Regions from separate parts of the Eubacterium sp. F2 genome, predicted to be linked through region 1. Evidence: riboswitches for the same ligand, from Rfam matches in the RefSeq annotation. Region 1 holds a riboswitch; each other region holds the start of a gene.
The links. A riboswitch is a leader RNA that binds a small molecule or an ion and turns the genes downstream of it on or off. The one in region 1 is predicted to bind cyclic di-GMP.
Positions count from the first base shown of each region.

Region 1 (4,061 bases):
TGGAATGAACGGATACGCTGCTGCGTATAATTTTCTTCTTACCGTTCACGATTCGATATGCCTTAACACTGTACTTATATGGTACACCGAATTTAAGACCAGTTTTCTTATATACTCTTGTCTGTGTAGCTTTTACTGACGCAACTTTCTTCAACGGATAAACATGATATGCTGTGTCACACTTTGCGAAATAGATATCATATCCATTCGCCTTATTTACCTTGGTCCAGGTCAGCGTCTGAGACGTCTTTCCAGAAGACCGCACGCAAGGCAGAAGAACATCGTTACTAGCTGGTGTCAGCGGATTTACTGGTTTGTTAACCACTTTCCACTGCGCATACAGATCCATATCACTCGTCACCGGTGTCATGAAATCATACATCTGTGTCCCCGCTGCATCCAGAGACCAGCCTTCCAGAGAATATCCCGTCCTGGTCAAACGGCTTGCACTCGGTTCAACTGGCCAGCCGCCGTCCACAACTGCCTGATTCAAATCAGACTGGCCATTCTGAAGATGGAATGTAACCAAATGGCTTCCTTTCGGAACAGTTATTACAGCAGATGATCCTGAACCTCCCGACTCTGTCTTCTTCCACTGTGCAGTATAAACCGCATTCTCCGTAACTTTAGTAGATATTGACGGGCTCCATCCGATAAACGTGTATCCATCTCTCACCGGGATCCAAGAAAATGCCGGGGTGTAGGAATCTTTTGCCAGGCCTTCATACTTGATATCCTGGAAAACTTTTCCGTCCATACCATCTTTATAGGTTACAGACAGCTGACCCTGCTTCGCCCATACTGCGTATAACGTCAACGACGGATTTTCGCGTGTCAGAGATATTTTAGTACCTGTTCCGGAATGTTGATATTCTACCTTCCCGTCCGGCTTAGTGCTCCACCCCAGGAATGTGTACCCATCTCGTTTCGGAATAGCAGCTGCTACCCAGTTTCCGTATGTTTTTACTGAAGTAGTCACCGTCCAGGATCTCGGGAAATTAGTAACAGTATCATTTCCCGCATTTGGTTTATATTCAACATGGTACGTATATGGAATCGACTCCAGTGACTGCAATGTCATGAAAGCTGGGACCGGCAGTCTCTTTAAACTCTCTTTATTTTCAACGTTCGCAATGCTATTATATTTCTGAATTACATCACTAACATTATCGGTGAACATACTGTACATTTCGTTATAGGATAAACCGGACGGGGATTGAGAAATCTGCTCATCATCCGCTGCCTCCATATACTTCTCCACCGCATCATTATATGTGATAATATCTTGATTATTTGTCGGAGTACCGAGAGTAACAACAGCATTCCCCAGAGATGTAAGACTGTTGACATTCTTTAACCAGCCTTCCAGGTTCTGTCCGTTAACACTGGTTACGGTATCGCCGCTGCACCCCAGTGTCAATGTCTTGGTTTCTGTACTCGTCTTGACTGTAAGAACAACAGACTGATTTGCCGCATCGTCATTGATTACAACAGATCCACTGTTGTTAGAAAAGGAGCCGTTATTTTTTATGGTTGTTAAATCCTGATTCAGCTGCGTCATTATTCCTGTTTCGTTCAGATTGTTTCTTTGGGTGTTATTACTTCCAATTTTACTGCTATTATCCGATACAATCGTCGGAATATCTGGCGCTGAACTATCTGCCCACGCATTGTTTATCGGAATAAAAATAATCGTCATCACCACAGCAAGCAGAATAAGCAATGATTGTCTGGTGATTCGGGAAATTCGACTATTTCCCATGACGCTATGCATACGTCCGCTCTCTCTTCTCATCGTAAATACCTCCATTCTTGCTTTGCAGTTACAGGAATGGCAGCTGGCTGTCTTGCCGGTTTGCAATTTGTCCTGCAAGACCCTGTAGCTTTGCGTCCTGACCTCACGACCAGTTTGCTCTTTTCATATCCGTATTGAGAAATGTTTGAGATTGAATCATAAACTATCGCAGTGCACTCAGATAGGATCTCTGATTTCTTCTTACCTTATCACCAACACAATTCCATCACAATGTCATTTCCTATATTCACCCGATTTCTTTCGATATTGACTTACCATACTCCTTTTCTACGATCTTATATTGCAAACAATAGTCCGTATTTTCTAACATCGAGAGCGCTTATGCATTCAGCTGTAATTCACGCTCCAATCATCCGCAGTCTCTTCCCATCCCTCTTCTGCCCGAACAAAAATTTCCTCTTCAAGGAGAAAGCCGGCAGGGCTCACCTGGATGATGAACCGCTGCCGGCTTCTGCACTGCAATGTGTTAACTTCTTTTTCTGCCGATCTTCTCTTTTCCGAGAAACTTCATCGGCTATTTAACGGTTACAGCAACCTTCGTTCTGACACCGTTGGTACCAAGTACATATACGTTGCACTTTCCTGCTTTCAATGCCTTGACATTTCCGTTCTGATCTACACTGATGTTCTTTCCATCCTTAATGTAGAGATAGCGGTACATCGGGGCATGGCTCTTCTGCAGAATGGCATATCCGGAGTAAACACCCTTAACAGAAGGCTGAATCTTATAGGTCTTTCCGATCTTCAGGGTTACCGCATTTTTCTTCACACTGACGTTCTTCACGTTGGTGTATGCTGCCTTCTTCGTCTTCAGCAGGTTTCCGGCCGCAGAATGAACCGTAACGCTCTTCTTTACGATCTGCTTCTTTCCATCCTTGATCTGGTATGCTGCAACGTAGTACTTATATGCAGCGCCCTTTTTCAGTCCGGAACGCTTGTACACTCTCGGAGAAGAGGCGGAGACATCTGCCACCTTCTTGAATGGGTGAACATTCTTATAGGTATTGCAGTACGCTTCATAGACAAAGTATCCATCGACATTGGTCAGCGGTGTCCATGTAAATGTCTGCTCACTGCTGCCGTTGGCAATGACCTTAGGAAGCAGGATTCCTGTGACCTTCCTGGAAGGTTTAACCGGCTTGACCGGATTAACCGGTTTTACGGTCTTGGTCCACTTGGCGTAGAGATCGAGATTCCCCTTCACCGGAGTGTTGAAATCGTAAGCCTGTGTGAGACTGCTGTCTGTAAACCATCCGTCAAAGGTATACCCTTCCTGCGCCGGATCTTCCGGCTGAACAGCCTTGCCGCCGTCCGGAACGGTCTGTGTGAAGTTTGATTCGCCGTTATTCGGGTGGAACGTGACGGTGTGCTCTTCGGTTGGAGTGGATGGAGTAACCGGAACGTACGGAGCGGAGTTTTCTTTCCACTTGGCATACAGTTTCACCGGACCCACATTGCCGTTATCTTTTGTGATTTCTGGAACTTTAAAAATCTGGTCTTCTGCATACAGATTTCCATCTTTATCTGCCCATCCGATAAACTTCATACCATCCTTCTTCTCTGGTTCGTAGGAAGGAATTGCCGTATCCTTATAATAGTCATCTGTAGTTTTAAGCAGTTTATCGCCATCATAGTATTCAAACCAGAGTGCCGGCTGCCACCAAGCATATGCCGTATCTGTCGTATCTTCCTGTAAATCCTTTATTTTCGTAAAATATACTTCACCGATTTTAAACGGCCTCTCGCCAATCATCCAATATTCAAACTTAAAATGTTCTTTTGAGCCCGGGTTCTGCATTGTATGAATATACCAAGATGTGTTTGCTGGGCTTTTCTCTTCCCAGCTAATACCGGATCTACCTATTTTATCAATGGTTTGAAACTTATACTTATAAAACTGTTTCTCGGTGAAATGAACCAGTATTACATTACTTTTCAGTTCTGTCACTTTTGCCTTTATTGCATCATACGAAAGTGGAAACTGAAGAGCTGAGCCATCGCTCCAGGTGAGACCTGAGTATTCATATTTCTTCTTTCCTTCTGTAAAGGATGAACCCTCTTTAACACTTGCCATATTCTCAAAACGTGTCGCATCATTTTGTGTTGTTCCGGACGAAATCGTTACTTCATCAATTAACTGTCCATTACGCTCTCCTGAATATGAATACTGTAATTTTAAAGTGATCGGCTGATCGCTCCCCCCCCGGTCTCTTCTGCAGCAAACGAAATACTCGTAAAGCTGAAC
Region 1 covers NZ_CP176393.1:154,411-158,471, forward strand. The annotation lists gene ACI77B_RS00625 (InlB B-repeat-containing protein) at 1-1,561, opposite strand, end outside; cyclic di-GMP riboswitch class I at 1,831-1,924, opposite strand; gene ACI77B_RS00630 (InlB B-repeat-containing protein) at 2,331-3,569, opposite strand; gene ACI77B_RS00635 (hypothetical protein) at 3,992-4,061, opposite strand, start outside.

Region 2 (4,061 bases), 540 kb from region 1:
ACAGCGTCAGTGAAGAAGACTGCCGCGAGCTCGTTCAGCAGTCCATCCGGCAGGAGTCAGAAATGTACCGCGAGGGCCTTTTCTTCTTTGGCGGGCGCGAGCGCTACCGCTCATCGCGCATGCAGGAAGCCTGTATCGATACCGTGAAAGCCCTGGTTGAGCACGTCCGTCAGGGCGCTGTGCAGGCCAGTCAGTTTGAAGTGCGCTTCGGACCGGGCGCAGAAATCCCGCCGATCCGCATCGAACTGAACGACGGCACCATCGTGCTGATCGAAGGCCAGATCGACCGCCTGGACATTCTCCAGAACGACCGAATCAAGATCATTGACTATAAATCAAGCGAACACAAGCTGGACGTCGAGGAAATCCGCGCCGGATACAGCCTCCAGCTCATGGTCTACATGCAGGCCGCAGAAGAGCAGGTGCGTCAGCCGGCAGGCGTGTTCTACTTCCACATTCAGGAACCGCGCATCGACGTTAAAAATAAACCGGCGGCGGGGACACCGTCGGATGCTTTAAAACTGCAGGTCCAGAAAGAAATCCAGAGCCATTTCAAACTGAACGGCCTGCTTCTGAACGACCCGGAGACCGTCCGCGAAGTTGCCGGCGAACTCGCGCCAAAAGAGTCCTCTTCCGTTGTTGCCGTAAAAATGCTGAAAAGCGGCGAACTGGGAAAGAGCGGAACCTTGATTTCCGAAGAAGACTTCCAGGAACTCCAGAACGATGTCGCCGATAAAGTCACCGAACTCATCACAGAGATGCACGAAGGAATCATCGACATCCATCCGATGAAAAACGGGGACGACACAGCCTGCAAGTACTGTGAATTCAAGAGTATCTGCAGATTTGATCCGGCCTTCCGGGGGAATCAGTATAATGTTATAAAATAGGGAAGACCGCATTTTCAGACTGATGACCGCATTCCAGAGCTGTTCTTCAGGCTGGCCGCAGATGCGGAGTCCATCCGGGAAACGGCGGAGTCTGTCGCAAACAGAAACGTTCACTGTGCAACAGTACTCTCGCCGTTTCTTCCATTTGACTCCGACTGCGCCATCAGCCTTTCGAAATGCTCTGTCAGTGGCCATTAGTGGAAATGCGGTCTTTCCCTGGTTTTGTAATGTATATGCGGCCGTCTGGCTGTGGCATCGTCCCTGCGAGATGCTCTCTCAACGGCCATCTGTAAAGATGCGGCCTGCCCTGATTTTGTAATGTATATGCGGCTGTCCGACTGTGCCAACGGCCTTCCAAAAGGATTCATCGGCGGGCATTATTGGGAATGCAGGTCTTCTCTGATTTTGTAGTGTGTGCGTGTCTGTGCGGCCGTCTGGCTGTGGCATCAGCCCTCCGAGATGCTCCGTAATCGGCCATCAATCAGAATGCAGTTTTCTCGTATTAAACGATTTATTCTGGTTCTTAAGTATTTAGGGTTTCTGACTGCGCCTGCGGTCTTTCGAGATGTTTCATCACCCGGCTGTTTGATCAGAGGCGATTATTGTTATGTCAGATGAAAAAATTAGAAAATAGAACCATCTGTAAAACATTGTCGGTGGCCATTGCTGGGAATGCAGTGTTTTTAGTTTCTGGCAGTTGAAGTTGTTCGGGAAAACCGCTATAATCTGCTGTTTCCCGATCTTTTTTTCAGGGCCTCGGAGAAATCAGGTTTTACAGGCTTTTTCCGAGGATGTTGCGGGTCGTATGTTGTTGCTGCAGGCAATAAATGTGTGTATATAATTATCCATGAATTATTATACGCGTATACTGTATAATAATCAGGATCAATTTACATGCGGATTCGGGAAAAGTCAGATGTTCAAGAATCTTCAGGGCCCCTGTGTCTCCAGGTTCGGGAGATCGCCATTTAAGAGCCATTTTCCGAAAGTGCCGGCCTGGAAAGTTCGGGAAATGGACCGATAAGAAGGGATTCCCGAATTGCGCGCAATCGATCTCGGGAATCCCGGATTTTGACGGTATTTTCCGACAGCTGAAGGGCGCTTTGTATGGAAATGCGCACATTGTGTGGTGAATATTTTATGAATGCCCTGCATTTCTGTATTCTGTATACTTTGCTTTATTCCACACCGCACTCAAACCTGTCTCACCATTCCCTTCGCCTTATTCATCATCTCCGCTTCACAGATCGCTTATCATCGTATCAACTCCATTTCAGCTGCGCCAGGCCTCACGAGCTTCAACATAAGGTAACAACCAACAAAATACTGTGAAATCGATGCGTGTTCCGGAAGCCAACATCCTGAATGTATGCGAAATTTAATTGTCTGACAAGAATAACTGGATACACATCTGCGCCTTGTCTGGAGAAGTGTTCAGGAATGCGGCCATCGATTTCAGGACTGGAGGCGGAAATCCATGACAATGAAGGCTTGGGCACCTTCGGCGAAGAACGAAACAGCCCTGGGTAAGCTATTGTAAAGTTACTGAAAATTCTTGACCCTGATTTTAAAAATGATATGATGTTTATATAAGAGTGCAATGGTTCTGCGACAATGGAATAGAAAGAATGTATGGATAAGTAAATAGCAAACCGGCAGTGATGCCGGGACGCAAAACTACAGGGTCTCACGAAAGGCCGTGAGACAGCCAGCTGCCGGGTATATCCTTGGCGGCTTTTTCTTTTGTCCGCAGGATTGTGCAATATGCAATGTTGAGGAAAGGAGAGTAAAATGAGAGGCAGGCATGAGAAGCGATCGGCATGGCGCACACTGATGGTTCTGACGCTGGCCGTTCTGATGGCCGTTACGTTTATGCCGGCAGGCACGCTGGCAGCCGTGGCGGAGAGCGGGACACAGCAGGAGGCGTCACAGTCCGTGGACAAAACTTCCCCGGCAAGTGGTGAATCTGGCAGCGCGGCCGCGGAGCAGAAGGCGGAAGAGAAGGCTGTAAATCAGGGCGCGCAGGAGGCCGTGAAGACGGCGGACAGCCAGCAGTCACAGCTGAATTCTGAAAATAGGGGGGGGTACGCAAAGTTCTGATGACAGCAAGGCCGCGGCTGAGGATGATAATCAGCCGGACCCTGCATATCAGGCTCCTGAGCTTAGGGAATACATTACGAAAGAGGGAACCAGTATTTCTGCTCTGGACAAGGAGAATAAAGAGGTAACGAATGATGCCGGTGTAGCATTGTTTAAGAAGAGTGAGGCTTCACAGACGACTCTTTCTGCTAAAGCCGTTGTGGCATTTAAAATCCCGACAAAGGATCTGATCGATGATCATGAAGTCTGGCACGGGACAGTATTTTATACAGGAAGTCCGCTTTGCAAGTATTTTAGCTTTCATAATTCCGATGATGGAATAATTTATAATGATGCGCATAAGAAAATCGGCACATATGACATCAGAGGTAATGGATATATCATAACGCTGCATTTTGATAAGGATGACTCTGCCTATGGAACGGAGATCGACGGTAATATCACGCTCTGGGGAAATCTGGAGACGGATAAATTCAAAGGGTCTCAGGAGAGATGGGTCAAGTTTAATGACAATGTGACCATTCCATTTGAATTTGAAGATACGCGGCCGCTGACGATTTCGAAAAAATGTACAAGTAAAAAGATGGAACCGGTAAACTCGGGAATCCCGGTTGCATACTGGTTCAAATGTCATTATGAGGTCAAAATTACTGTTCCGAATGGCATGGATCAAGATCAGACCATCGTACTGAATGATCGTGTCACGCACTGGCTGACCGAACAGGACCATGACAGCAATCACTATGAATCTCCAAGATTGGAGTTGTTTGATGCAGAGGGGCATTCAAAGGGAATGCAGTCATTTTCTACACCTGCCTTTGGTGGTGAGGGCGCCAGAGATGGGATAAAGATGATACCGGCCAAACCATCTGAGTCATTGGAGAAAGGCGCATATTATATCTTTTCTTATGACGCTGTTGAGTGGGTTCCCGCCAGTGACTATGACAAATTGACCTATAACCAGAGATATTATGAGGAAAATCAGGCGGAGGCATATCCTCAGGGCGAGGAAAATAAAAAAGTCACGACAACCTGTCAGGTAGATTACTCCCTGCCGAAGGATAATTCGAT
Region 2 covers NZ_CP176393.1:693,354-697,414, reverse strand. The annotation lists gene ACI77B_RS02805 (PD-(D/E)XK nuclease family protein) at 1-890, shown strand, start outside; cyclic di-GMP riboswitch class I at 2,527-2,610, shown strand; gene ACI77B_RS02800 (hypothetical protein) at 2,682-2,990, shown strand; gene ACI77B_RS02795 (Cna B-type domain-containing protein) at 3,139-4,061, shown strand, end outside.
Region 2: another riboswitch for cyclic di-GMP. It lies ahead of ACI77B_RS02800 (hypothetical protein); the one in region 1 lies ahead of ACI77B_RS00625 (InlB B-repeat-containing protein).

Region 3 (4,061 bases), 250 kb from region 1:
CCATATCATCCAGGCAGGCTCCGATCGGCTTCCCGGCATCGATATATTTTCCGACAAAAGGTGTACGGGCAAGGATCATCGCTTTCTGCTTTTTCAGCTTCATGAGCGCAGCTGCCTCCACGGTATCCAGCTGATCCAGCATTCTGGACACTTCTATAATATCCTCATCGGAAATATAGCGGAAATCCGTTCCTCTTTTTGTGGCAAAAATTCTTCCGTCTTTTTTAAGAATGATTCTTGGCGCAGGCCCCGCAGAGTACGGAAGCGCTGCAATTTTATCCGCGTATTCCGTAATCAGCTGTTTCTGATCCATTCTTGTTCACCTCTCCCATTCTCTGCAGCATCTGACGTCTTACGGCAGAAGCATCTGTAAGTCTCTGTTCCGCCGCTCCGTTCATCAGAAGTACAGTATGTTCATAAACGTAAAGTTCTTCCGTTTTATGAACTGGCATTATAAAATTCCTCAATACTGACATTATATCGTACGGATGAATATGCGTCCATATGGAAAACATTACATATTTTCCATAAATTAACAGTGTCGCTTTCCCTACAAAATCTTAATTCCCATGCTGACCGCCAGGACGACTGCATCCGCAATCAGCACCCCGAGAGTAATGCTCGGAAGCGCCCGTTTCATCCTCATTTCTGCCAGCGATGCGACCAGCGCGCCGGTCCAGGCTCCAGTTCCGGGAAGCGGTACCGCAACCAGAATACACAGGCCCAGCCATTCATAACGCTCTGCCTTCTTCCTGTTTTTCTCCGCTTTCTGTTCCAGCCGGTCCAGAATATGGTCAAGCCATGTGCTTCTTCCCCGTAAGAACAAAATCAGCTTTCGCAGAAACAGAATAATAAATGGAACCGGCAGCAGATTCCCCGCCGCCGCGATAACATACGCGGCCAGTGGCGCTGCGCCCTTCGCAATGGCAAACGGAAGAGCACCGCGGAGTTCCACCACCGGCACCATTGCCATTAAAAATTCAATCAGAAGTACCTTCATGCAATTTCCTCTCCGCTGCATTTGCCTGCACCATTGGCAGAACTTCCAGTAAAATTTTACAATATTATAGCATACAATTCGAATAGCGGTATGTATTTTCAACTGTCCACAAACTCTGAAAAGCATGATTTCTACACGTCTCCGACGTCTTTTCCGCAGTCTTTCTCATGCCGTTTCATGTCAAGTTCCTGTGTCTGCCCCACACTTTGCTGCAGGACATGCTGTTTCACACAGGAAAACGGCTCCACGAAAGTTTCTGCTTTCGCTGAGCCGTCTGATTCTCTATCTATATTTTATATCGCATAAATTAATCTGGCCCTCAGGCCCTGGTTTTCACTGCGGGCCGGGTGATCGTCTCCCGGCTCGCGGAATCTCTATCTTCTATATCGCAAAATGTATTTTCAATATCGCAAATTTATCTTTATATCGCAAAATCTATATTTTATATCGCAATTCTAGTTTTAACATCGCAGATTGATGATTTCTGAACTCCGTCATTCTTCCGGATGAAGATCTACTTGATTTTCATGCTTGAAGCGGAGGTCGGGCAGAGCGCCTTGAATCTCTTGGAACGGTATGCTGCTGCACGCTTATGTCCTCTGAACTGCTTATCAGACTTCAGGAAATAGCGGTAGCTGCTTTCTCCTGCATCCCAGGTTGCATCAGCGTTATACCACTTGTTTCCGATCTTGATCAGGTTCCATGCGTGAAGTCCGCCGTTTGCCTGTCCTACGATTACTCTGCAGGGAACACCTGCTTTACGGCACATGTCGTAAACCAGAGCCGCATATCCGTTGCAGACGGCTTTTTTATTTACCAGTGCTGCATAGGCTGTATACGCTGTATCCTTCAGATTTGAGCTGTAATCGTATTTCACATTTTTCGTGACGTACTTATAAATTCTTTTTACTTTCTGCTTGTCGCTGCCGCTTGTTCCGATGGATGCCATTACGCTGTTCAACTTCTCTTTATAGGTCCGCTCCTGACTCTTGCTCAGTCTGTAGCTGACCTTGTCCTGTACGTGAATGACATACTGTCCATCAACTTTTTCACAGCTGTAGGAGAATTCATCGCCGTTATACAGATTCCATGCCGCATAATCTCCTGCCGTATTCAGTCCGTCATCCAGACTGGTCAGGCCGGAAATGCTGGTAGAAGAAAATGTATCAAATGCGGAACCCATGCTGTCTACTTTCAGCGTGTAGTTGATTTCCGGATTCATTTCCATGACATTCTGGTAAATGTACTTCTGTGCATCGCTGTAGCTGGTGAATGTGTTATCATCCGCATACGATGCAGCGGTTCCCATTGCCATGAATACAATAACGGTTAATACGAGAATGATTGTTTTCGCGAATACGTTCCTTTCTTTCCTTTCGCTTTTCATACCGCATACTCCCTTCCATGATGCAAGGAAGCAAAGCCCAGATCAGTGCCTGTTGCCGCGAGTGTTAACATTTCGAGCTTTCCGAATTCTCCACCATACGATAATCGTGGCAGAAATTCGGGCACGAAAAAGACCCAGACGACTCAAGAATGCAACTGGCTGTCATCTCCGTATCTTCATACAGAGGAAGACCCTTTAGCTTTGCGTCACAGCCTTTCGGCTGTTTTGCCCTTGAAGACTTTAATTGACCGGATCTGAAAACTAAAACAGCGATTACAGGTACTCTAAAACACCCGTAATCGCTTTACATTCGTCGTTTACGTCGAACTAATGCAGCTGGCTGCCACTCTCCTTCCGGAGAAAGGCCCTCTAGTTTTGCGAACATACCTTTCGGTATGGGTGCCTTTTAATTTTCAACCCTTTCGATTAGTACTGTAGCAAATGGCGGAGATGATATCAAGCGTTTTCTTTATAAATCTTCACTTTTTACACAAAAAACGTCCTGATTTGATGTTCAGCCCTTGTACAGCGTAGTCTGCCACAGTTCTATAAACTGTGTAAAATCATAGAAAAGCTCTTTGACTTTTCCATCCTCTGCCTTAGATGCGCGCGACACCGCTCTTGCGTGCGGCCTCTGCGACAGCCTTTGCGACGGCCGGTCCTACTGCCGGATCGAATGCCTTCGGGATAATGTACTCTGCAGAAAGTTCTTCCGGCTTGATCAGGTCAGCCAGTGCCTGCGCTGCGGCCATCTTCATTTCTTCATTGATCTCAGATGCACGGACATCGAATGCACCTCTGAAGATTCCCGGGAATGCCAGAACGTTATTAATCTGGTTCGGGAAATCGGAACGTCCGGTGGAAATTACTGCAGCACCACCTTCAGCAGCCTCATCCGGGAAGATTTCCGGTGTCGGATTGGCACAAGCGAAGATGATCGCATCCTTGTTCATGCTCTTGACCATTTCTTTTGTCACCAGTCCAGGAGCGGAAACGCCGATAAATACGTCTGCGCCCTTCAGAACGTCAGCAAGGCTTCCCTTCTGCATTTCCTGATTGGTAACCTCTGCCATTTCCTTCTTAATCCAATTCATTCCATCCTCGCGGCCCTTGTAAATTGCGCCGTGGCGGTCGGTCATGACGATATCCTTAAATCCTGCGGAAAGCAGCAGCTTTGTGATGGAAATTGCGGCAGCACCTGCTCCTGAAGTGACGACCTTGACATCCTCTTTCTTCTTTCCGACAACTCTCAGAGCATTGGTCAGTCCCGCAAGGGTGATGACGGCTGTTCCGTGCTGGTCGTCGTGGAAAATCGGAATGTCGCAGCGTTCTTTCAGCTTGCGCTCAATCTCAAAGCAGCGCGGTGCAGAAATGTCCTCCAGGTTGATTCCGCCGAAAGACTTGGAAATCAGCGCTGCCGTGTTGACAAAGGTATCTACATCCTTGGAATCCACGCAGAGCGGGAATGCGTCAACGTCCGCAAAAGACTTGAAAAGGACGCACTTTCCCTCCATAACCGGCATTGCCGCCTGCGGACCGATGTCTCCCAGTCCCAGAACTGCAGAACCATCTGTAATGACCGCACACATATTCCACTTTCTTGTCAGATCATAGGCGCGGTTTTCATCCTTCTGGATCTCCAGACAAGGCTGCGCAACGCCCGGTGTGTATGCC
Region 3 covers NZ_CP176393.1:405,511-409,571, forward strand. The annotation lists gene ACI77B_RS01595 (class II aldolase/adducin family protein) at 1-313, opposite strand, end outside; gene ACI77B_RS01600 (hypothetical protein) at 276-452, opposite strand; gene ACI77B_RS01605 (COG2426 family protein) at 551-1,000, opposite strand; gene ACI77B_RS01610 (transglutaminase domain-containing protein) at 1,515-2,387, opposite strand; cyclic di-GMP riboswitch class I at 2,535-2,627, opposite strand; cyclic di-GMP riboswitch class I at 2,716-2,801, opposite strand; gene ACI77B_RS01615 (NAD(P)-dependent malic enzyme) at 2,987-4,061, opposite strand, start outside.
Region 3: another riboswitch for cyclic di-GMP. It lies ahead of ACI77B_RS01610 (transglutaminase domain-containing protein); the one in region 1 lies ahead of ACI77B_RS00625 (InlB B-repeat-containing protein).